DNA from 2 places in the Priestia sp. RMT2NF4 genome. Region 1 is predicted to be linked to the other one. Evidence: riboswitches for the same ligand, from Rfam matches in the RefSeq annotation. Region 1 holds a riboswitch; the other holds the start of a gene.
The links. A riboswitch is a leader RNA that binds a small molecule or an ion and turns the genes downstream of it on or off. The one in region 1 is predicted to bind preQ1.
Positions count from the first base shown of each region.

Region 2: linked by a shared signal. The riboswitch ahead of queC (7-cyano-7-deazaguanine synthase QueC) and the one ahead of ACMX9J_RS23615 (QueT transporter family protein) in region 1 are both predicted to bind preQ1.

Region 1 is NZ_JBLQZO010000008.1:20,155-31,325, reverse strand. Features, by position in the region: gene rluF (23S rRNA pseudouridine(2604) synthase RluF) at 1-675, opposite strand, end outside; gene ACMX9J_RS23635 (MFS transporter) at 952-1,485, shown strand; gene ACMX9J_RS23630 (hypothetical protein) at 1,542-1,889, opposite strand; gene ACMX9J_RS23625 (hypothetical protein) at 1,917-2,162, opposite strand; gene ACMX9J_RS23620 (hypothetical protein) at 2,232-2,681, opposite strand; gene ACMX9J_RS23615 (QueT transporter family protein) at 3,117-3,605, opposite strand; PreQ1 riboswitch class I at 3,615-3,659, opposite strand; gene ACMX9J_RS23610 (Lrp/AsnC family transcriptional regulator) at 3,855-4,265, shown strand; gene ACMX9J_RS23605 (YitT family protein) at 4,649-5,515, shown strand; gene ACMX9J_RS23600 (hypothetical protein) at 5,865-6,083, shown strand; gene ACMX9J_RS23595 (5-deoxy-glucuronate isomerase) at 6,327-7,115, opposite strand; gene ACMX9J_RS23590 (LacI family DNA-binding transcriptional regulator) at 7,250-8,275, opposite strand; gene iolE (myo-inosose-2 dehydratase) at 8,336-9,232, opposite strand; gene iolD (3D-(3,5/4)-trihydroxycyclohexane-1,2-dione acylhydrolase (decyclizing)) at 9,317-11,171, opposite strand, start outside.
Region 2 is NZ_JBLQZO010000003.1:678,711-689,881, forward strand. Features, by position in the region: gene ACMX9J_RS16870 (spore germination protein) at 1-1,145, shown strand, start outside; gene ACMX9J_RS16875 (Ger(x)C family spore germination protein) at 1,170-2,369, shown strand; gene ACMX9J_RS16880 (hypothetical protein) at 2,381-2,617, shown strand; gene ACMX9J_RS16885 (GerAB/ArcD/ProY family transporter) at 2,640-3,761, shown strand; PreQ1 riboswitch class I at 3,834-3,877, shown strand; gene queC (7-cyano-7-deazaguanine synthase QueC) at 4,108-4,773, shown strand; gene queD (6-carboxytetrahydropterin synthase QueD) at 4,773-5,213, shown strand; gene queE (7-carboxy-7-deazaguanine synthase QueE) at 5,206-5,937, shown strand; gene queF (preQ(1) synthase) at 6,036-6,533, shown strand; gene ACMX9J_RS16910 (NAD(P)H-binding protein) at 6,602-7,303, shown strand; gene ACMX9J_RS16915 (hypothetical protein) at 7,335-7,562, opposite strand; gene ACMX9J_RS16920 (YkvS family protein) at 7,879-8,064, opposite strand; gene ACMX9J_RS16925 (patatin-like phospholipase family protein) at 8,373-9,218, shown strand; gene ACMX9J_RS16930 (hypothetical protein) at 9,236-9,430, shown strand; gene ACMX9J_RS16935 (hypothetical protein) at 9,578-9,904, shown strand; gene ACMX9J_RS16940 (cell wall hydrolase) at 10,217-10,930, shown strand; gene ACMX9J_RS16945 (YueI family protein) at 11,093-11,171, opposite strand, start outside.

The DNA of each region.
Region 1 (11,171 bases):
CGTACGCTCTTTTTTCGTTAAATCTCTCCATTGCCCAACAGGCAAGTTGTTTAAGTGAATATTCATAATACGCGTACGCTGAAGTCGGTATACTTCATATCCGAGCACTTCACACATACGGCGAATTTGACGATTTAAGCCCTGTGTTAAAATAATTTGAAACTCGTACTTAGACAGCTGTGTCACTTTACAAGGAAGCGTTTTTGTACCTAAAATTTTTACTCCCTCAGACATGTTTTTGATAAACTCGGGTGTAATCGGCTTATCTACTGCAACAATATATTCTTTTTCATGCTTGTTTTCTGCACGTAAAATTTCGTTAATAATATCGCCGTCATTTGTAAGTAAAATTAAGCCGTCTGAATCCTTATCTAGTCGTCCGACATGATGAATACGCAAAGGGTGATTGACTAAGTCAATGATGTTTCCCTTTACTTTTTTCTCACTCGTACTTGTAATGCCGACTGGTTTATTAAGTGCAATATATACATTATTTCGAGCAATCCGAAGCTGTTGGCCACTTACTCGAATATCATCGCCAGGCTTAACTTGATCTCCGATTTTTGCAACCTTTCCATTAACGGTTACTCTTCCTTCACTAATTAACTTATCTGCCCCGCGTCTTGACGCTTTGCCAGATTCGCTAATAAATTTATTCAGTCTCAGGTGAATCACAACCTTACATTTAAAAATTTTAAAATTTGTCTCTTCTATTAGAAACCGATATGTGTCAATTTCTATACCGTCCCTATCGTAACATGCTATACGCTTCTCGTCTTCTTTTAATTTCATTACTTGACTATATTTTTTTAACAGCAATAGAAGTATAGATCCAAAATACTTTGTAATCTTATTCTTAACATTTCAAGCAATGCTTACACCTGTCAAACTAACGTCAATCTCCACTTCTATGCAAGACCTAAACGTCTAGATTGACTGATCAGTATAGAGTTGCTACCATCAGGTTTTCTTATGCTTCCAGGAGGAGTAACGCTGGCTCTAACAGCTATGGTCGGAGGAAGTTTGTTTGATAAAATTGGATTTAAACCGCTGCTTTTAACAAGTTTAATTCTTTTAACGTTTATTTTAAGTTTGTTCACTACCATTTCAAGAGAAACAACTACGATGACTGCAGCTATTTTATACGCTGCCTTTACAATTGGCGTAGATTTAAGCATAGGACCCGTAATGACGCTTGCTTTAAATCAAGTACCTAAACCTCTTCACGCTCACGGTTCAGCCATTTCAAATACGATTAACCAAGTTTCAGGCGCGATTGGACCAGCTTTGTATACAAGTATTATGACTATGGCTTCTCAGCACTTTATTCAACAATCAAATAAAGCGAATAAAACGCTGTTACAAATAAAAAGTATGACAAGCGGGGTCCATACCGTCTATTATGTAGCCATCGCTTTCGCTATCGTTTCGTTCCTGCTCGCTCTTACGTTAAAGAAAAAAGACCAGCAGCTGGAGACGCAATAAATAAGAAACTAACAAGAGCTGCTCAAGTCATGAGCAGCTCTTGTTACATGCCGAATTTATATTACAAATGTAAAAGCAATCATAGATACTATGAAAGCAAGAATAATAATACCTCTCTTTTTTTCTGTTTTCCATGCTTCAATAGCGCCCGCGATACCACCAATGACTAAAATAAAAGTACCTATAATGTGCAGAGGCAGCAGCGATAATACTCTACCTAAACTCGCCATCACTCCTCCAATCAATATAAAGCCTGTTGTTATAATCGATTTTAATGATGTTAAGTCTCGTATAGCTTCTTGTTTTTCAGTCTTACTCAGTTTAAAGTACTCTATTATACTAAAAGCAGCGGGTGTTCCCCATAAAATAAAGAAGCTAACTAATCTATCCGTGTCTACATTCACTGTTTATTCACCACCGCTATTAGTTTCTTATACACTTTTCCTAACCCATTTTTTAGAGATAAAAAAAGCGGCTGTAGCTGCTACAGCGGGAAGGATAAAAGCAAAGCTACCAGAATAACTGCCAAACGTTACTTTACTTGATAATCCTTCGATTGAGCTCCACATAGTCGAACTTTCTGGAACATATAAGAGCGTAAGAATCATTCCTGATAGCAGTTGAAAGCTACCCAAGAAAACGATGAAACTAATGATAAATAGTCCATATCTCTTCAATAAAATCTCCCCCTTGATTTATATACGATTTCACGCTTCATAAGTTCCATCATTTAACAAATCCATGTATTATTCTCGCTTCAAAGATCCTCCAAAAGAAAATTGATGGTAGTCATCGATCTTATTCCAATATCCTATGCACTTTACGTCAGGCTCATCAATAGCTAACGCTTCTTTATTAATTCCTTTATAAGGAAGAAATGCAGTCAACTTTACCTTTTGTTTTGGCTTAATATTTAACTTATTGCCTTCTGCTAACACCTTAAATTTATTTTCAGAATAACCGTTTTTTATTTTTAGTGGATACGATAAAAATACGTCGTTTTGTTTGATGGTCAAATCGCTCTTGTTTACGAATTCCAATTCATACGAAATCCCTTGCTTCATCTTTTGTTCTTTGATGACGTTAATATGGATCTTTTCTAGTTCTCTTAAAGGAACGTTGTCTTCTTCTTTTGAACACCCGGCAAATAAGATAGCTAACACTAATAAAACAAGAATTCCTAACTTTCTATTCAAAAAATAATCCCCTCTCTCGTAACAAAGATTATTTTACAATTATAACTCAAAAAAGTTATTTAATGGTAAAAATACACAATTAAAAAAGCAAACCTTGTCGGTCTGCTTTTTTAATTGCTACGCATAGGTAATGTGTTGTTGTGCGAAAAATTTTTCGATAAGGAGTTTGCCAACTATATGTATATCGTAACAAAAGAAAAAAGAACGCGCTGTGAGATTTGTCACTTCTTCTTTCAAAATAATCTAATTGAATACTCGCTATTGCGTTACGCAAAAAGAGCAGAACGCAATAGCGACCTGCTCTTTTTACATGCTAGATATGGGTAATTTGTCCATGCGTGAAAAGCTCTTCAATAATAAGGGGTTTATCACTACACTTATAGAATAACAAAGAAAAAAAGATGCGGCTGTGAGATTTATCACAGCCACATCTTTTTATCCAACTAGCTTATTAAATTGTACACGTTTATTAATTGCCGCCATAATTGGTGCTCCAACAAGCATAACCACAAACTCACCAACAGCTGTTGTTAACCATGTAAAGAAAAATGGTAAATCAAATGCTAGGTGCAGTTCAAACGCAATAATAAACATCGTAAACGTAAACACAAGTGTATTAATAAGCATACGAGCCCACATATTTTTAATGTAGCGCATAGAAAAAATGGTAATGAGTAATGATAGTACAGATTGTCCTACCCCAAACACCAGATCATAAGCGACCATTGGTGAAAAAAACAAATTCGTCAGAAATACCCCTAGTACAATGCCGTACACGTACTTTTTATTAAATACAATCAAATGATTGAACATTTCTGATATACGAAATTGGATATTGGTGAAGCCAAACGGCTGAATTAACATGCTAACAGCAATATACATAGCTGCTAAAAGACCGTTGACGCAAAGTGTTCTTATATTCATCTTACTATTCTCTCCTTAGTTTTTTAACGTGGGATGGTTACGAACCACGTAAACACTCAAAGAATCATACAGCAAGCTTAAGCTTTCGTCAATCTAGCTGTTTGCAAACTACTGCTGCTTTCATGTCTTCCATATTGACTGCTCTTTTTTCTTACTTTTCTTTAGTATAAAATAGAAGACGTATCCGTATACATAGGTGACATAAAGTAGTTAACCCTTTTGATTTGAAATACGAAAGGATTTGTAGCGATGTTAGATAATACAGATAAGCGCATACTAGAAGAGCTATCAAAAAATGGACGTATGAAGATGAAAGAATTAGGAGAAAAAGTGCATTTAACCGGACAAGCCGCTTCTGCTAGAGTATTAAAGTTAGAAGATGAAGGCATTATCAAAGGCTATACAATTAACATTGATGAACGAAAACTTGGCTACACCGTCCATGCATTTTTAAATATCTATACGCAGAGCATTCATCACCACCCCTACCTTACATTTGTAGAAAATCAGAAGAAGTACGTTATCAACAACTTTAAAATTAGCGGCGATGGCTGCTACTTACTAGAATGCAAATTTCATTCAAATGAAGAACTAAATGATTTTTTGACAGAGCTAAATCAGCATGTGAATTACAAACTTTCAATCGTCATTAAAAAATAAATTTTTTTAAAAAATAAAGGTATATTAATTTATGAAAATGGTAATCCTAATAACGTATTCCCCCTATTCCAATAAATTTGAAAATCCTTTGCGCCGTCGCAAAGGATTCTTTTTTTATGTAGGAAACCGCCTTCTATTTTTTGAAAAGTTGAACATCTCTCATAGCGTTGACATAGCGGTCAGAGGTTTATATAATCGGTGACATCGAAGCATAGAAAAGCAGACTCAAGACATTATACACGTATCGTAATTCTTCGTCTTAGAAGTTGATCAGTTTTATAACTAGACAATTTCTAAGACGTTTTTTATTTTATCATTTGTGAAACACTAGTAAAAACAAGATTCCACGTGAAAATATCCTAATGATCAGGGAGGTTTGCATATTGAAAACAATCTATAAAGACATCATTTTAATTATTGCCGGAGCGCTTTTAGTTGCTGCATCCATTGATTTTTTCGTCATTCCAAATAAATTAGGTGACGGAAGTACGGTTGGTATTGCTCTTGTTTTATATTATTTATTTCATATCCCTACAAGTATCAGCACATTTCTTGTGAACCTTGTATTCATTGCCTTAGCTTATAAATTTCTAACTAAAAAAACCATTCTCTATACGATTCTAGGAGCTGTCATGACGTCCGTTTTCTTAGGTCTGGTCAGCTATATTCCTTTTCACGTTCACGACATGATTTTAGGAATTGTATTCGGGGCTTTACTAATGGGAACAGGACTGGCACTCATTTTTATCGCGGATGGATCTACCGGCGGCACAACTCTTTTAGCTTATTTATTAAACTACACAAAAGGCTACAATATCTCGAAAAGCATGTTCTACATGGACAGCGTCATTATTTTAGCATCGGTTTTTGCTATTGGCGTCAACAATACCCTCTATACTTTTATATTCGTCTATCTTTGTGCTAAAATCGTCGATGTTGTTATCGAAGGTTTCCACAACAAAAAAGCAATGACGATTATGTCTGATCAGTACAAAGACATTGCGCAAGTTATCACCAGTGAATTTGGAAATGCAGCTACCATCTTTTACGGATATGGCTACTACGCCAACAAAGATAAACGCATTATCTACGTTGTTATTAAAAAGAACGAGTTATTAAAAATTAAAAAGAAAATCCAGCAAATTGACCCGAATTCTTTTATTGTCATCCACGAAGTAAAAGAAGTTGTCGGCGGAAAATTTGGATTTATCGGCAATTCGCCTCATGAAACAAAAGCCGCTGCTAAATAAAAAAATCCACCAAGAGGTGGATTTTTTTATGAAAAAACCGTTAAGAAAAACGAAAAGATCCCTGCTAAAAAGTAAACTGACCCTAACGCAATTGCTCCTGTAACGACCGTAAATACACTTAATCCGATAGCCACCTTCATTTTCATCCACATCCCTTTTTAGATTAGTAGTATAAGTATGTCCAAGAATAGAAGATTTATAACTATGCCACCCTATTTATTTCATATATCGATGCAACAATTGTCTATTCAATGTGTTCTAAAACCACCCCTGGCGGCATAATGTATAGGAAGGATTTCATATACACATCTTTGTATCACACATATCATATGAAATTAGGTGAGATAAAATGGTGGCTGTCCACTTTTTTGAAAACAGAAAGCTTCTATTAAGCCAGCTGAGGGAAAACATTCCTTCTACGGGTGATGATTTAAAGATTAAGGGACGAAAAGGAACCGTCGTGCTTGTGAATGACATCGATGAAAAAAATGTTCACGTGGAAGTTGCTTTAGAAAAAGTAGTGAAAAAGAACTTAGCGTTAGATAATGCTAAAAAGAAAAGGAGATAAGCGGCTACGCTTATCTCCTTTTTTTGATTGACATACGATCTCTTGCTTCTGTTTAGAAAAAAAAGAGACTCCTAAAAAAGGAATCTGCCAAAAAGAGCGATATCATCGCCTGAATATTAATACAAGCTATACTTTAACATATAAAAACATATTTTACAAAAATAAACTATTATTTTACGCATAATTATTTTTTTATTCGAGGCTTTTCAACATTTGAAACCCATTTCGTATAAAGAGTTTTATTTATTTTTCAGGCCAAATTTTTGCATCCGGCTCTAATAACCACTTATGCTCTTCTTCCATAATACGGTCTGTCCATGGATTATTGTCAAGATGGCGAATCATCCAGCAGAAGTACATCGCATAGCCGGGAGCCGTTGCTTGAGGATGATCTAATTCACCTGGAATTGTAATAAAACTATTATCAACTACACGGTATGCATCTTCTCCAACCATTGCACAGCCAAATCCTTGCGGCTTGTCAAAACGATAGTAATATACTTCAGGCTGATCATGATGATGAGGCGGATAGCTCGACCATCTTCCTGGATAAGAAATAACTTCTCCAATAACAAGGTTAGAATAAGGAGCGTTATTATAATCAAAGATTGTCCGAATGACACGCTGAGCGGTACCTTCCCATACTCCTTCACCAGCTACTGTATTTTGACAGTCTTCAGGCGTATATAATTTTGATGAAAATTCTTTTTCATTATCCGTTTTTTGAACTAGTACTTCACTATTGGCAAGCGCGGTAATTTTAACCTCCACATTTTTCGAAACGTGCAAACACCAAGGCTCTTCTTCAAAAAGAGACTCACGCTGAATTTCTTTCGAATGTCCTTCCCACTCTAGCTTTACCTTTCCTTCTAGTAAAAGAATAGCCGTTTCATTGCTGCTGTCTAGTAAAGTTTCCTCTTTTCCTTGAGACATATTATAAATCCCAATATCCATCAGCATATCTTTGTGCTGACCGGCCATTTCTGTAAGTACGTTGTATCCTTTATTTAATTCACCTAATTTACCTAGCATGTTTAACTTCCTCCTTTATGTAGTAGCACAATCAGAATTTACTAATCACTCATTTTTTCTTCATAGACTTTATACATTCTTTTGAATATGTGACTGTGAAGAGTTTTTATTAACAGCAATACTCTTGATTGTATTCAATTATTTGCAGATGCTGTGGCGTTTCTTCGTAACGGAGCCGTCGATTTCCGGACAATCAATTTCGGCTCAAGAAGTAAATGTTCTTTATGCATCGTTGAGTATTCCATTTCTCTAACCAGCAAATCCACTACGTTTACAGCCATTTCTTTTGTCGGTTGTGCTACCGTCGTCAACATGGGCGTGATGGTAGTAGAAAGGACGGTATTATCAAAGCCAATCACTGATAAGTCATTCGGCACATCAATGTTGAATTCTTTTGCCGCTTGTATGACGCCAATAGCCAGTAAATCGTTACAAGCAAAAATAGCCGTCACTTTCTCCTTCATTAAAAAAATTTGCTTAGCACTTTCATATCCTTTTTGAATACTTGCTTCGGTCGTAATAACGTGCTGAGGTAACACAGTGATTCCATTTTCTTGCATGGCATCTCGAAAAGCATCTAAACGGGCGTGATTACTTTTTGCATTTTCTGTAATAATCGCAATTTTTTTATGATGCAAAGATAGCAAATAATCAGTCGCCAAATAGCTTCCCTTATAGTCATCCACTGTCACTGTATTAACAGATATGTGAGGGATTTCTGAAGCAATAACGCTAATGGGTATATCTTGCTTCAGCATATTTTTTAAAAGATTAGCATTGCGAAAAGCAGATGCTACAATTAAACCGTCGATTCTCTGACGAATTAACAGCGATAGATATTTTTTCTCTTTTTCCGCATCGTTATCGGTATTACACATTACAACATGGAAACCTCGCTCATGACTTCGGTCTTCTATGCTTCTTGCCAAATCGGCAAAAAAAGGGTTGGAGATGTCGGGTACGAGAAGCCCAATCGTTTTAGTAGGCTTTCCTGTTAAAGCAGATGCTACGACGCTTGGATGGTAATTCAACTGCCCCATAACCTCAATTACTTTTTGTCTTGTTCTTTCACTAATGTGACCGGTTTGATTGATAACTTTTGATACGGTGGAAATTGATACACCTGCTTCTTCAGCCACACTATAGATGGTTGGCTTCATTTCATCTCCTCCTTTCCTTTCATAAACATATAAAAGGCGTAAAACCTTTTACAATAGAAATTAAAGACCGCTTTTTTCTTTAATAAAGTTTCTTGCTTTTAACGCATATTCAAAAGGATTAGCAAGCGCTGGATCCTGTTCTGCTTCTACGACAAACCAGCCGTTATAATCAGAAGCGGCCAGCGTAGTAAATACTTCATCAAATTCAATAACTCCGTCGCCTGGAACAGTAAAGGCTCCTTCTTTTACCGCTTGCAAGAAGCTCAGGTCTTGTTGTTTGACTCGATCAACTACTTCTTGGCGAATATCTTTTAAATGAACATGCTTAATACGATGAAGATATTTTTTTAAGATATAAAGAGGTTCTTCGCCTGAAAAAACAAGATGACCGGTATCAAATAGGAGCGAAACAAGCTCTGGATTGGTAAGCTCCATTAGCTGCTCAATTTCTTCTGTTGTTTGGACGCCTGTTCCCATGTGATGATGATAGACAATATGCATATCTTTCTCTCTTGCTAGTTTCCCAAGATAGTGCAGGCCTTCTATAAGGCTGCTCCACTCTGTTGGCGTGAACACGGGCTTTTCTTTGAATAAAGGTACATCCATCATCCCTTGAATGCTGTGTCCTTGTTCAGATACAACAATTACTTTTGCTCCCATTTCGTATAAAAAATCGCGATGTTCAATAAATGGCGTCACCGTTTCTTCCAGCGGCTTTGTCGTTAAAAATGTACTAAACCATGCGCTTGCAATTTCTAAATTCCGAAGTGATAATGCCTTCCTTAAGATCGAAACATTTCGCGGATATTTGTTTCCTACCTCACTTCCTTTAAAACCGGTTAAAGCCATCTCACTGATACACTGTTCAAATGTATTTTCAGCTCCTAGTTCAGGCATGTCATCATTTGTCCAAGCGATTGGAGCAATCCCCAGTTTGACCGTGTTTTCCTTGAACATGTCTTCCTCTCCCCTATATCAAATTGAAAACGCTATTATATTCACCGAATGTTTCCCCTCAACATCGGCCATTTCTCTTGCTTGTTAATAGCCTCTGGCCATTTCAAGATTTTTCACTTTATCCTTATAGGCTTCTTGTACATGGTAATTTTCAGATACCTCTGCTACTCCTACATGCCACCACGATTCATAACCGTTTGTCATAGTTTTGGGTAGCACTTTAATATCAATTAATGTAGAAGTCTCTTGTTTTTGTGCATCTTCCATTGCCGTTTTTAGTTCTTCAAGAGAGCTTACACGATATGTTTTTACACCGTAGCCTGCGGCGCTGGCTGCAAAATCAATTTTCATCACGTTTCCGTTTAATTTTCCTGTTTCATCGTTTCGATAGCGAAACTCTGTTCCAAAACTCCCCATTCCATTTGACATTTGAAGATTATTAATACATCCAAATCCGGAGTTATCAAACAGTAAAATATTTATCTTTTTTCTTTCTTGAAGGCTTGTAATGAGCTCTGAATGCAGCATTTGATAGCTTCCATCTCCAACCATCGCATACACTTCTTTAGCTGGTTCAGCCAGCTTAACTCCAAGTGCACCTGATACTTCATATCCCATACATGAATATCCATATTCCATATGATAGGTATTGGGTTTATTAGACTTCCACATTCTCTGTAAGTCACCTGGAAGACTTCCAGCTGCACCAACAATGACGGAGTTGTCATCAAGGAGCTTATTCACCTCTCCAATTACTTCTGTTTGCGTTAATTGAGTACCAAGTGATTCTGCATATTCAGCTAAGCTTTCATCTAAATGACCTTTTATTTCTGGAATAAAATCTGCCCCTGTAAAACGTATGCTATGTAGACGCTCTAATTCTGCTTCCCATGCGTCTTTTGCACTTGCAATTTCTGTCGTGTAACCAGACTGATAGCCAATTGACATGAGCTCTTTCCTAAGAGCAAACAACCCTTCTTTTGCATCAGCTACAAGCTTCACGGCATCCAGTTTATTTGCATGAAATTCAGACGTGTTAATAGTAAGAAATTGCACGTCGGGATGTTGAAAAAGCTGTTTAGATGCTGTTGTAAAATCAGTAAATCGAGTGCCTACTCCAATTACTAAATCCGCATCTTTAGCGATTGTATTAGCAGCTGAGTTTCCTGTTACACCTATTCCGCCAAGATTATAGCGATAGTCGCTTTCAACGGCACTTTTCCCAGCTTGAGTTTCTCCAAATGGAATATGGAACTCACTAGCAAATTGTTTTAACTCTTTTGCAGCTTCTGAATACCGAACGCCTCCTCCGCAAATGATGATTGGCTTTTTCTTTGTTTTTATTGCTTGAATTGCATCTGCTAGACTGTCCCTAGTCGGAAGGCGACGCTCAATGCGGTGAACGCGCTTTTGGAAGAAATAAGCTGGAAAGTCCCATGCTTCTCCCTGCACATCTTGAGGCAAACAAATAGTTACAGCTCCCGTATCTGCAGGATTCGTTAACACACGTATCGCATTAATCATAGCTGTCATCAATTGTTCAGGGCGGCTTACGCGATCCCAGTACTTACTCACTGGACGGAAAGCATCGTTTGTAGAAATAGATAAATCATATGACTGTTCAATTTGCTGCAAAACAGGATCAGGCTGTCTAGTTGCAAATACATCGCCGGGAAGCAACAAAACTGGAATGTTATTAGCTGAAGCTGTTGCTGCCGTTGTAACCATATTTGCCGAACCTGGTCCTACTGAAGATGTGCAAGCCATAATCTGCTTTCGATGTTTTTGTTTTGCAAAAGCCATCGCTGCATTGGCCATTCCTTGTTCATTACGTCCTTGATATACATCTAGATTTCCTGGGTCTTCTTCCAAAGCTTGCCCAAGACCTACTACATTTCCGTGCCCGAAAATTGTAAAAATCCCTTTAATAAACTGATGC
Region 2 (11,171 bases), on a different contig from region 1:
AAGGGTATCAAACGTGTATTGTGGCAAGTACAAGAGGGTGGAGAGACAGGGCTGTTTCTGAACCACAATCTCAGACCGTTGTAAGAGGACCTCGAGACAGTTTTACAGAAACACTGCGAACGAATACCGCATTGATTCGGCGCCGAATAAAATCTCCAAAACTTTGGATTGAATCTCAGCAAATAGGAGAGTTTACAAAAACGGATATTGCGCTCGTTTATATAGACGGCATTGCGGATGAACAGGTCATTCAAGAGGTAAAAGAGCGTCTTTCTAAAATTGATATAGACGGTATTTTGGAGAGCGGATATATCGAAGAGTTGATTCAAGATGAAGATTATACACCTTTTCCTACTATGCATAACACGGAGCGTCCAGACTCCGTGGCAGCAGGTCTTTTAGAGGGGCGGATAGCCATTTTAGTAGACGGTACACCTTTTGTATTGATGGTTCCTGCCCTATTTATTCAATTTTTTCAGGCGGCCGAAGATTATTACCAGCGCGCAGATATTAGTACATTGATTCGCTTAATGCGCTACATGGCATTTTTCTTAGCCCTTTTAACACCTTCTGCTTATATTGCTTTAACTACTTTTCATCAAGAGATGCTTCCTTTTGCTTTGTTAATTAGTATTGCAGCTCAAAGGGAAGGTGTGCCTTTTCCAGCTATTATTGAAGCGTTTATTATGGAAATCACGTTTGAAATTTTGCGAGAAGCGGGAGTCCGATTGCCTCGAGCAGTAGGTTCAGCTATTTCAATCGTGGGAGCACTCGTTTTAGGAGAAGCCGCCGTACAAGCTGGATTAGTATCGCCTGCAATGGTTATCGTTGTATCCATCACCGCTATTAGTAACTTTGTTTCACCGGTGTATGATATGGCCATTGCAGTAAGGATGCTGCGCTTTATTTTAATGGTTTTAGCAGCTACTTTTGGCTTGTTCGGTATTATCCTCGGGCTAATTTTAATGATTTTACATTTATGCAGCTTAAGGTCATTTGGAGTCCCTTATATGACACCTATGGCTCCCTTTGTGAAGCGTGATCAAAAGGATGTTCTAATTAGACGTTCAATCAAAAAAATGAAAACAAGGCCAAAGCTTATTAACGAGAAGAATATTTCACGTCAAAAGACGCAAAAAAACTAAACTGTGCAAAGGTGGCCGGTTACTATGAAAGCATTTCTGATGTTATGTATCTGTTCATTGCTGTTAAGCGGCTGCTGGAGCAGTCGAGAGTTGAATGAGCTAGCCATTACGGTTGCTGTCGGAATTGATAAAGCAGAAGATGGCATTATTGTTACAGTTCAGCTGATTAACCCTGGTGATATTCAGGCCAAAACCCCTACAAACGGGCCTTCTGTTACCACATTCTCTATTAAGGCTTCGTCTGTAATGGAAGGGTTAAGAAAAATAACGACAAAATCCCCGCGGAAAATTTATCTTTCTCATTTACGAATGCTAGTCATTAGCGAAAGCATGGCGGAAGAGGGTATTGCTGAAGTGCTTGATTTCTTTGCTCGGGATCATGAAGTGCGTACCGATTATTTTGTTGTTGTTGCTAAAAACACGAAAGCATCGAGCGTTCTGAACGTATTAACAACAATTGAAAAAATACCAGCTAACCATATGTTTGCTTCATTAGACGTCTCTCAGCGTATTTGGGCACCCACTAGAGGCGTAAAGTTAAATGAACTGATCAGTAACTTAACGAGCGAAGGAAAGCAGGCGGTGTTATCGGGAGTATTGGTCAAAGGCGACGTGAAAAAGGCAGGAGATATGTCGAGCATTTCCCGGACCAATCTGTCCACCCTGCTCAATTTTAAAGGATTAGGTGTCTTTCAAAATGATAAGCTGATCGGCTGGTTCAATGAAGACGAAAGTAAAGGATATAACTATATTACAGGAAATGTAAAAAGTACGTTAATTGTTATTCCATGCGAAGGAGAAGAAAAACAGCACGATATCATCGGAGTAGAAATGCTTCGAACGAACGTGAAGGTAACGGCTTCTATGAAAAACCATAAGCCTCATATTCACGTGGATTTAAAAGGTGAAGCAAACGTGGCAGATGTAGAGTGTCAAGTAAACTTACAGGACCCAGCTGTAATCAATATGCTCGAACGAAAAACAGCAGCGGACGTAAAAGAAAAAATGAATGACGCAGTGGAAAAAGCTCAAAAAGATTATAAAAGTGATATCTTCGGTTTTGGAGAAACGTTTTACAGACAAGATGTAAAGAGATGGTACAAAATGAAAAGAGACTGGAACAGAATTTACGCAGAAGATTTAACCGTCGATTTAGATGCCAAAGTTCAAATCCGTCGCTTAGGCACGTTAAATAACTCATATATGAAGCAAATGAAGCATTAAGGAGAAAGAAAATGGAGGGATTTATCGCCTTACTCGTACTTCTTGCTTATTTGACTAAAAAAATTATGATTAACTTCCGAAAGGAAAAGTATTACCGTGAAATCGTTGTCTATCTTTGTCTTATAGGTATGGGTTTATTCTTTTGGGGAGCCATTACACTCCGTAAAGAAGTACCTACGCCTCTGTACTTTTTAGAGGAACTCATTAAGCCTCTTACTAAAACCGTTCATCATCTGTTATTTACGTAAGCATGTAGGAGAGAAGGGGTGTATGATGCAAATAAAAGAATTTATTACTCCGAAACAACTTCTTTTTCTCATTTATTTTTTTTGTATCGGAAGCGCTATTTTGGCAGTTCCGGCTACGTTATTAGAAACGAATAGACAAAATGCCTGGGTATGTAGTGTGCTTGCTATTGGCTTTGCCCTTTTAATTGTTGCGGTGCTGTTATGGCTGATGCACCGTTACCCTCAGCAAACGTTCATTGAAATAGCTAAAAAAGCGCTAGGTCCTTACGCCGGAGCGTGTATGTCTCTTATTTACATTTTTTTTATGTTCATTCAATCTACGTTTTCCCTTCGAGATATCAGTACATTTATGACGACGCAAATTGTCCCTGAAACTCTGCCTACGTGGATTCATGCTCTTGTGATTTTAGCGGTTATATACGGAGGGTATTTAGGCATTGAAGTGATAGCGAGAACCGCGGAAATCTTTTTACCGTGGATCGTCGTCCCTTTTTTATTGTTAATTTCGTTAAATATTCCTCAGATGAAACTGGATCGTCTTTACCCTTTGTTTGAATTCCGCATGGATGATTTAGTGTTAGGGACCACGTATTTCTTAGGAAATCCGTTTATGGAATTGATTTTTGTGCTAATGATTACGCCTCATATAAAAGATGGCAAAAAGGTAAAAAGAATGATTGTTATCGGCACTGTGGCATCGGGCTTGACGATTACGATTGCAGTTGCGGCTTGTATATTAGCTCTTGGCGCGAATATTGCATCAATGCACAGCTACCCAGTTTATTTATTAGGAAAAATGATTTCGTTAGGTGCAACGATACAGCATGTTGAAGTATTAGTAGCTATTATTTGGATGTTATCTATCTTTTTTAAAGTTGTCATTGTGTTCTATGCTATTCAGTTAAGTATCGCTCAATTATGTAATTTACGGGTGCGCAATTTTTTGAGCTTTCCTTTAGGTCTAATCATTACAGGCGTGGCGTATTACATTATTCCAAATACAGCATACTTCAATTATTTTGAAAAATATTACTGGCCGTTTTATTTATTTGTACTAAGCGTCTGTTTTCCGTTGTTATTTATTGCGCTTTCTTATATAAAGAGAAATAAGGCAGCTAAAGGTGATAGAAGCCAACAAATATAGCATTATTTATACGTATGTGGTATAGTATACGATGACAATTCAAGAAGAAACGCCGTACACGTTTGTATATGTACGGGAGAGGTTCGAAAACTCCCTCTATAAAAAACTAAGATCATCGTTGATGACAAAAGACACGGTTTTAGCGTGTCTTCTTTCACGTGCTTTTCTATCAACACGTCTTTTTGACGTGTATGCTGGCGAGGACGTGTATCTTAGTTGCTTTTTAGGGAGATTGCTGGAAAAGAGCAGTCTCTTTTTTGTGTTATAAAATTAGTCACAAAGGGAACGAACGGTTCAATAAAGTTTCTTCTTCTTTTGATTTCAATCAAAAAGGAGACGAACAATAATGATGAAAAATGAAAAAGCTATTGTTGTATTTAGCGGCGGTCAAGATAGTACAACATGTCTATTTTGGGCTTTGAAAAACTTTAAAGAAGTAGAAACGGTTACTTTCCAATACGGTCAGCGTCATAGTCAAGAGATAGAGGTAGCAAAAGCTATCGCAGCTGATTTAGGTGTGAAGCATACCGTCCTAGATATGTCACTTTTAAATCAATTAGCACCAAATGCCTTAACGCGAGATGATATTGAAATTGAGCAAAAAGAAGGAGAGTTGCCTACAACGTTTGTGGATGGCCGCAATCTGTTATTTTTATCATTTGCTGCCGTACTGGCTAAAAACAGCGGAGGCCGTCATATCGTAACAGGCGTTTGTGAAACTGATTTTTCGGGATATCCAGACTGTCGAGACGTATTTGTGAAATCGTTAAACGTCACGCTTAATTTATCAATGGACTTCGAGTTTGTGATTCATACGCCGCTTATGTGGATTGATAAAGCAGAAACGTGGGCGTTAGCGGATGAGCTAGGAGCGCTTGAATATGTGCGTGAAAAAACATTAACGTGCTACAACGGTATTGTTGCTGATGGGTGCGGCGAATGTCCCGCATGTCAATTGCGAAAACGCGGGTTAGATCAATACTTGCAAACAAAAGAAGGAGGAGAAAAATAATGCTGCAACAAATGTATCCTCAAGTCTTTCATGACTATGAATATGAATTGAACAAAGATATGCAGTTTGCTGCGGCACATTTTGTTCCTCATACAGAAGCAGGAAAATGCCGTCAAGTCCATGGACATACGTATTTTGTAAATTTAACTGTTGCCGGAGATACATTAGACGAAGCGGGCTTTTTAGTAAACTTTGCGCTATTGAAAAAAATTGTTTCTGGTCAATTTGATCATACATTATTGAACGATCATTCTATCTTTAACGAAGAAAATCCAAATGATTTTCCTACAACTGAAGTTGTTGCTCGTAAAATTTATGAGTTGGTTCAAGAATATCTAGACACACTACCAAATAAGCCTTCTTGCGTACAAGTATTCGTGCGGGAAACGCCGACAAGTTACGTAGTTTACCGCCCAAAGAAGGTGAAAAAACGTGGCTAATACAATTCCAGTACTTGAAATATTCGGCCCAACGATTCAAGGGGAAGGAATGGTTGTAGGACGTAAGACGATGTTTGTTCGTACCGCAGGCTGTGATTATTCCTGCAGCTGGTGTGATTCAGCTTTTACATGGGATGGATCAGCTAAAAACGATATTCGTCAGCTAACAGCAGAACAAATTTGGACGGAGCTTAAAGAAATTGGAGGAGAGTGCTTTGATCACGTCACCATTTCTGGAGGAAACCCTGCGCTTATCAAGGCGATTGGTTCACTTGTAGAGCTTTTGCACAGTCATGGGGTAAAAGCAGCTCTTGAAACACAGGGAAGCCGTTATCAGGATTGGTTCCTAAAGATCGATGATTTAACGATTTCTCCTAAGCCTCCAAGTTCATTAATGAAAACAAATTTCTCCGTATTAGACGATATTATAGAGACATTAATAAAGGAAAAACGCATGGCGCACATAAGCATAAAAGTCGTTGTATTTAATGATGAGGACTTTGAGTATGCAGCGTCTGTTCATGAACGTTATCCTGAGGTTCCATTTTTTGTTCAAGTAGGCAACGAGGACTTAACGACAATCGATAATGCGTCGTTAACACAAGAATTGCTTAAAAAGTATGAGTGGTTAATCGACAAGGCAGTGGCAGCTAAAAACATGAACGATGTAAGAGTTCTGCCGCAGGTTCACGCCCTTGTTTGGGGAAATAAACGAGGCGTGTAAGCGCATAGCAAAAAATTTACAAAGAAAAATAAAAACAGATATATACAAAATAAAAAAACGCTGTTAGAATGACAATCGTAGAAAGAGAGGAAATGCAAATGAGCGGTCGAAAAGATGAAGAATTAGAAGGTGTATCACTCCTTGGAAATCAAGGAACAAACTATTTGTTTGAATATTCACCAGAGATTCTAGAAGCATTTGATAACAAACATCCAAATCGTGATTATTTTGTGAAATTTAACTGTCCGGAATTTACGAGCTTATGTCCAAAAACGGGTCAGCCGGATTTCGCAACCATTTATATTAGTTACATTCCAGATGAAAAAATGGTGGAAAGCAAGTCGTTAAAGCTTTATTTGTTCAGCTTCCGTAACCATGGAGATTTCCATGAAGACTGTATGAATATTATTATGAATGACTTAATTAAACTGATGAATCCAAGATATATTGAAGTATGGGGAAAATTCACACCACGCGGCGGGATTTCAATTGATCCATATACAAACTATGGCCGTCCTGGTACGAAGTATGAAGAAATGGCTAATTATCGCCTGATGAATCATGATTTATACCCAGAAACAATTGATAATCGTTAATTCGAACAAACAGGTTGTGTATGCAACCTGTTTTCCATTGCAAAAACAACAGATGAGAAGGTGAAAGAATGTCACAGAGATCAGCATTAGTATTAGGTGCAAGCGGACTTGTTGGTCAAGAACTTTTAAAAATGTTATTAAGCAACAGCTTATATAACCATGTGACAGTGTTTGTTCGAAAAAAGCTACCAATCGAACACACAAAGCTACGTCAGCTTGAAATTGATTTTTCAGAGCTTGATAAGCACGAAGAATGCTTTGCAGTTGATGATGTATATTGCTGTTTAGGCACGACAATGAAAAAAGCAAAAACAAAAGCGAAATTCATTAAAGTTGACTACGAATTTCCTTTAAAAGCGGCTAAATGTGCAGAAAAATATCGCTGCAAAAACTTTTTAACGATTACAGCAATTGGTGCTGATCTTCGTTCGCCATTCTTTTACAGTAAAGTAAAGGGGCAAGTAGAAGAAGATATCGCAAGCTTGTATATCCGTTCTACTCACTTTTTCCGCCCATCGTTATTATTAGGCAAGCGCCAAGAGTTTCGCCTATTTGAAAAGCTTGGGGGATACACGTTAAAGTCGTGTTCATTTTGCCTTGTAGGAAAGTGGAGAAAATATCGTCCAATTAAAGCGTATAACGTAGCCAAATCCATGATGAAAGCTGCACTTGAAGATAAATGTGGTGTTCATGTACATGAAAGCCAAGACATTTATACAGGTGAATGCTATTATTCGTTTACCAACGGCAAGCGCGTGTTATCAAAATAAAAAAAGCCTCTTCATAAGAAGAGGCTTTTTTCTATCTTCCGTCAGCATCCGCGTTCCCATCACCATCACCATCACCATCGTGATCGTGATTAGAAGCAGATTCACTCCAGCTTGTGTAGGAGTTAGAATCTTCTTCGGCATAATTCATGGGTTCAGCGGATGTTTTTTTATTTGAAGTTTGCTTGCGTTTAAAAACGAACTGCACGATGAAAAAAAGAATGACAATAAGTGCAACGATAAACAATACAGTATCAAACATGCTAGTAATTCCTTTCAGTAAGTAGGTAGTAGTAGCTTGTTCTTATTGTCACACGAAAATAAGACCCTTTCAAGAAAAAATGGGGCCTGGTTTTGTTTCTTTAAGGAAACTTTTTTTATCTTAGCCATATATTATTGTATGAAGAAACATTTTAGAAAAGAGGGAGTACAGTGAAAAAAAGTTCGAAGGATGTTAAGGTTCAACAGTATATTTATCTCATGTATAAGCTGGGAATTATTACAGAAGAACAAAAGAATCAGTTCTTTCAAAACCACTAAAAAAGCAACCGTTTTTGCGTTCCGGTTGCTTTTTCCCTTTACATAGCGGGATTAATAATCGTGTAGTTTTTGTGGTTGACAACAGTTCGCTGTTCTAAGTCTAAATCCCGGTAGTTTGTCATGTAAGTCAAATCAACAATCACGGAGTTTTCATTTACTTTTTCGACAATGCCCTGTAAGCCATTTTTAAATTCTATCAAGTTTCCTACCTCTGCTATTTTCATCATTCATCGCTCCTTTGTTTTAAATTAGTTCATTATTAATTTTTTAAATAATTTTAATTTTGAAAATAGTAAAACTAGTTAGCGTTTTCTTTTTTTACAATTTTGCCTTAAAACTGGGAATTAGTAAAGGGTTTTTTGAAAAAATATAAAATAAAATTGAAAAAACAAGTAAAATGTGCTGAGGAATAAAAGGAATTGGTAGCTTTAACGAAAGAGAGAAGCAACACAGTTCCATCTTTGTTCATCTTTCGTTATAATAAACGAGGTATAATCTTGTCATAAATTATAAGAATTAGAAGGTGTAGAAATTGAAAGATACTGGACTCGTGCTCGAAGGAGGCGGTATGAGAGGCCTTTATACAACCGGAGTTTTAGATTACTTTATGGAAAGAAATCTGTACCTTCCGTATGTAATTGGCGTTTCAGCCGGCGCTTGTCATGCCACTTCTTATTTATCTAGACAAATAGGAAGAAGTCGCAAAGCTAATTTAGATTTTTTAGAGGATCCTCGCTACTTGTCGTGGAAAAATTATTTTAAAACAAAAGAGATATTTGGAATGGATTTCGTTTTTGATGAAATTCCTAATCAGCTTCTTCCATTTGACTTTGAGGCATTTGCTGAGCGTACAGAGAAGCTTGTAGTAGGAGCAACGGACTGCGTGACGGGAGAACCCGTTTATTTTGATGAGTATGATCGGGATATTTTGACAGCGGTTCGCGCTTCTAGTTCCCTTCCATTTTTAGCACCTGTCGTTACATATAAAGGAAAAGAGCTGTTAGATGGAGGAATCAGTGATCCGATTCCAATCAAAAAAGCAGTGCAGGATGGATATAGAAAAAATATTGTTGTGCTAACGCGAAACGAAGGATATCGAAAAAAGAAATCAAATATGCTTTGGTTATTGAAGCGCAAATATCGTCATTATGATGGGCTGACTCGTGCGCTTGAGAACCGCTATAAATTGTATAATGAAACATTGTCATATATTGAAGAGCAGGAAAGACAGGGGAATATCTTTGTGATTCGTCCGCAATCCCCTCTTGTAGTAGGGCGAATTGAGAAGAATCGTGAGCGTCTCGACGCTCTTTATAACCAAGGATATAAAGAAGCTGAAGCTCAATTTGCGTCTCTGCAAAATTGGCTGAACAGCTAAAAACGAGGTGGAACTGAATGGATGAACAAACAGTAATCAATATGTTAAATGAGTTAAGTGAAGGAAAAGTAACCGAAATTAAAGTTAAAAAAGAAGACTTTCTTGCTTTTCGCCCTTTTTTAGTAAATCGCCCTGATTTCAAACATTTTCGTGGAATCGCCGGACGCGGAGGCGATTTTACCTATACGTATCTAGAAATTCCTAGGAGTTAAACGAAATGATGGCATTATTTGATTATGCCTTATATAATGGATGTATGAGCCTGTACAGTAGAGAATATACTGTTACAAGTGCTTGTGCGTTTATTTAGTAACGTATAGTAAGAGCGAATAAACGTGTTTAGTTATAGGAGGGATATTATGGATGAGTTTCGAAAAAGTACAGCACCTTTTTATTTTGCAGATCATATATGGAAAGATAAAAATGGAATGACGACTTATGGGATGCTGTTAACGAACCGGCCCGAAGATGACGGGGACTATGACCTCCATTCGTTATTAGAAGAAGCATATGTAGATCATAAAAAAATTCTAATTACTACTGTTTACGACAACAGTGAACAGCAGTTGACCGGATACGTGATACATTTATCAGATGATCAAGACGTTTTTACGTTTATGGATGATACGGGTGCTAAACTAGTGATTGATTTCTATGATGTTGTAGAAATTGAGATCGAAGATTAAAAAGAGCTGAATGTTGATTACAACATTCAGCTCTTTTGTGTAAAAGTAGATGAATTTAAATGTTTATCATAAGAATTATAAGGGAAAAACGAATGAATAAATTTCTGATTAAACTGAAATAAGGCGGGAAAATATACCTGTATTTTAGAAAAATTACCGTGATTATGACAAAAAATAAGGTACAATGTCATATTTGTGTTCCGAACGTAATTTTGTTCATCAAACTTAAAGAAATGTAATTGAATCGTTCGGTGAAACCCCCATATAGCTATGATAGAGTAATACCATACGAAATTTCAGGAGGTATTACCTATGAAACATAGTTATATGAAATCAATGGTAGTAGCTTGTTTAGCTACTCTTTCATTTATAGGTTTTAATGCAACAGCTACGGCTGCAACTAATTATAAAGTAGTCAAAGGCGATAGTCTTTGGAAGTTAGGTAAAAGATATAGTGTAACAATTGACGATATTAAAAAATTAAACAATCGTCAAGGAGATATGATTTATATTGGTGAAACATTAGCTATTCCGAGTAAGACAAAAGTGCTGGCTGCTGAAACAACGGAACCTTCAACGGCAGCACCTGCTAATACGGCTAAGCCAGAACCAAAACCAGAAGCCAAACCTGCGAACCAGGAAACACCTGCAGTTTCGATTTCGGCAAGCGAAAAAGATTTATTAGCTCGCTTAGTAGAAGCCGAAGCAAAAGGCGAATCGTATGAAGGAAAAGTAGGGGTAGCAACAGTAGTGTTAAACCGTGTAGATTCTCCGAAGTTTCCAGATACGGTAACAGGAGTTATTAAACAAGTTGTCGGAAAAGCATACGCTTTTTCACCGGTTCAAAACGGATCAATTAACAAACCTGCTTCAGAAGATTCGAAAAAAGCAGTAGAGCAAGCGTTGACTAGAAAAGATCGTTTAGACGATTCCATTTACTTTTATAATCCAAAAACAGCTACCGATAACTGGATTCGTTCACGTGCTGTAATTAAAACAATTGATCATCACGTGTTTGCTAAATAAAAAAGAGGCTGCAACAAAAGTATTTTAGACGAAGTGAAAAACGAACCATTGATCACATGTTGATCAATGGTTCGTTTTTTTTTGATGGTGAATATAGTTTTATCTGTCTCGTTCCTTCTAGCAGTTGATTGGATTCATTTCGTTATGTGTCAACCTCTTTTTTTAGTCTAAAAAGATATCTCGTTCCAAACTGCCTTCAGAACCCGTTAAAACTAGACCAATATCGGTATCAGCTTCTAAG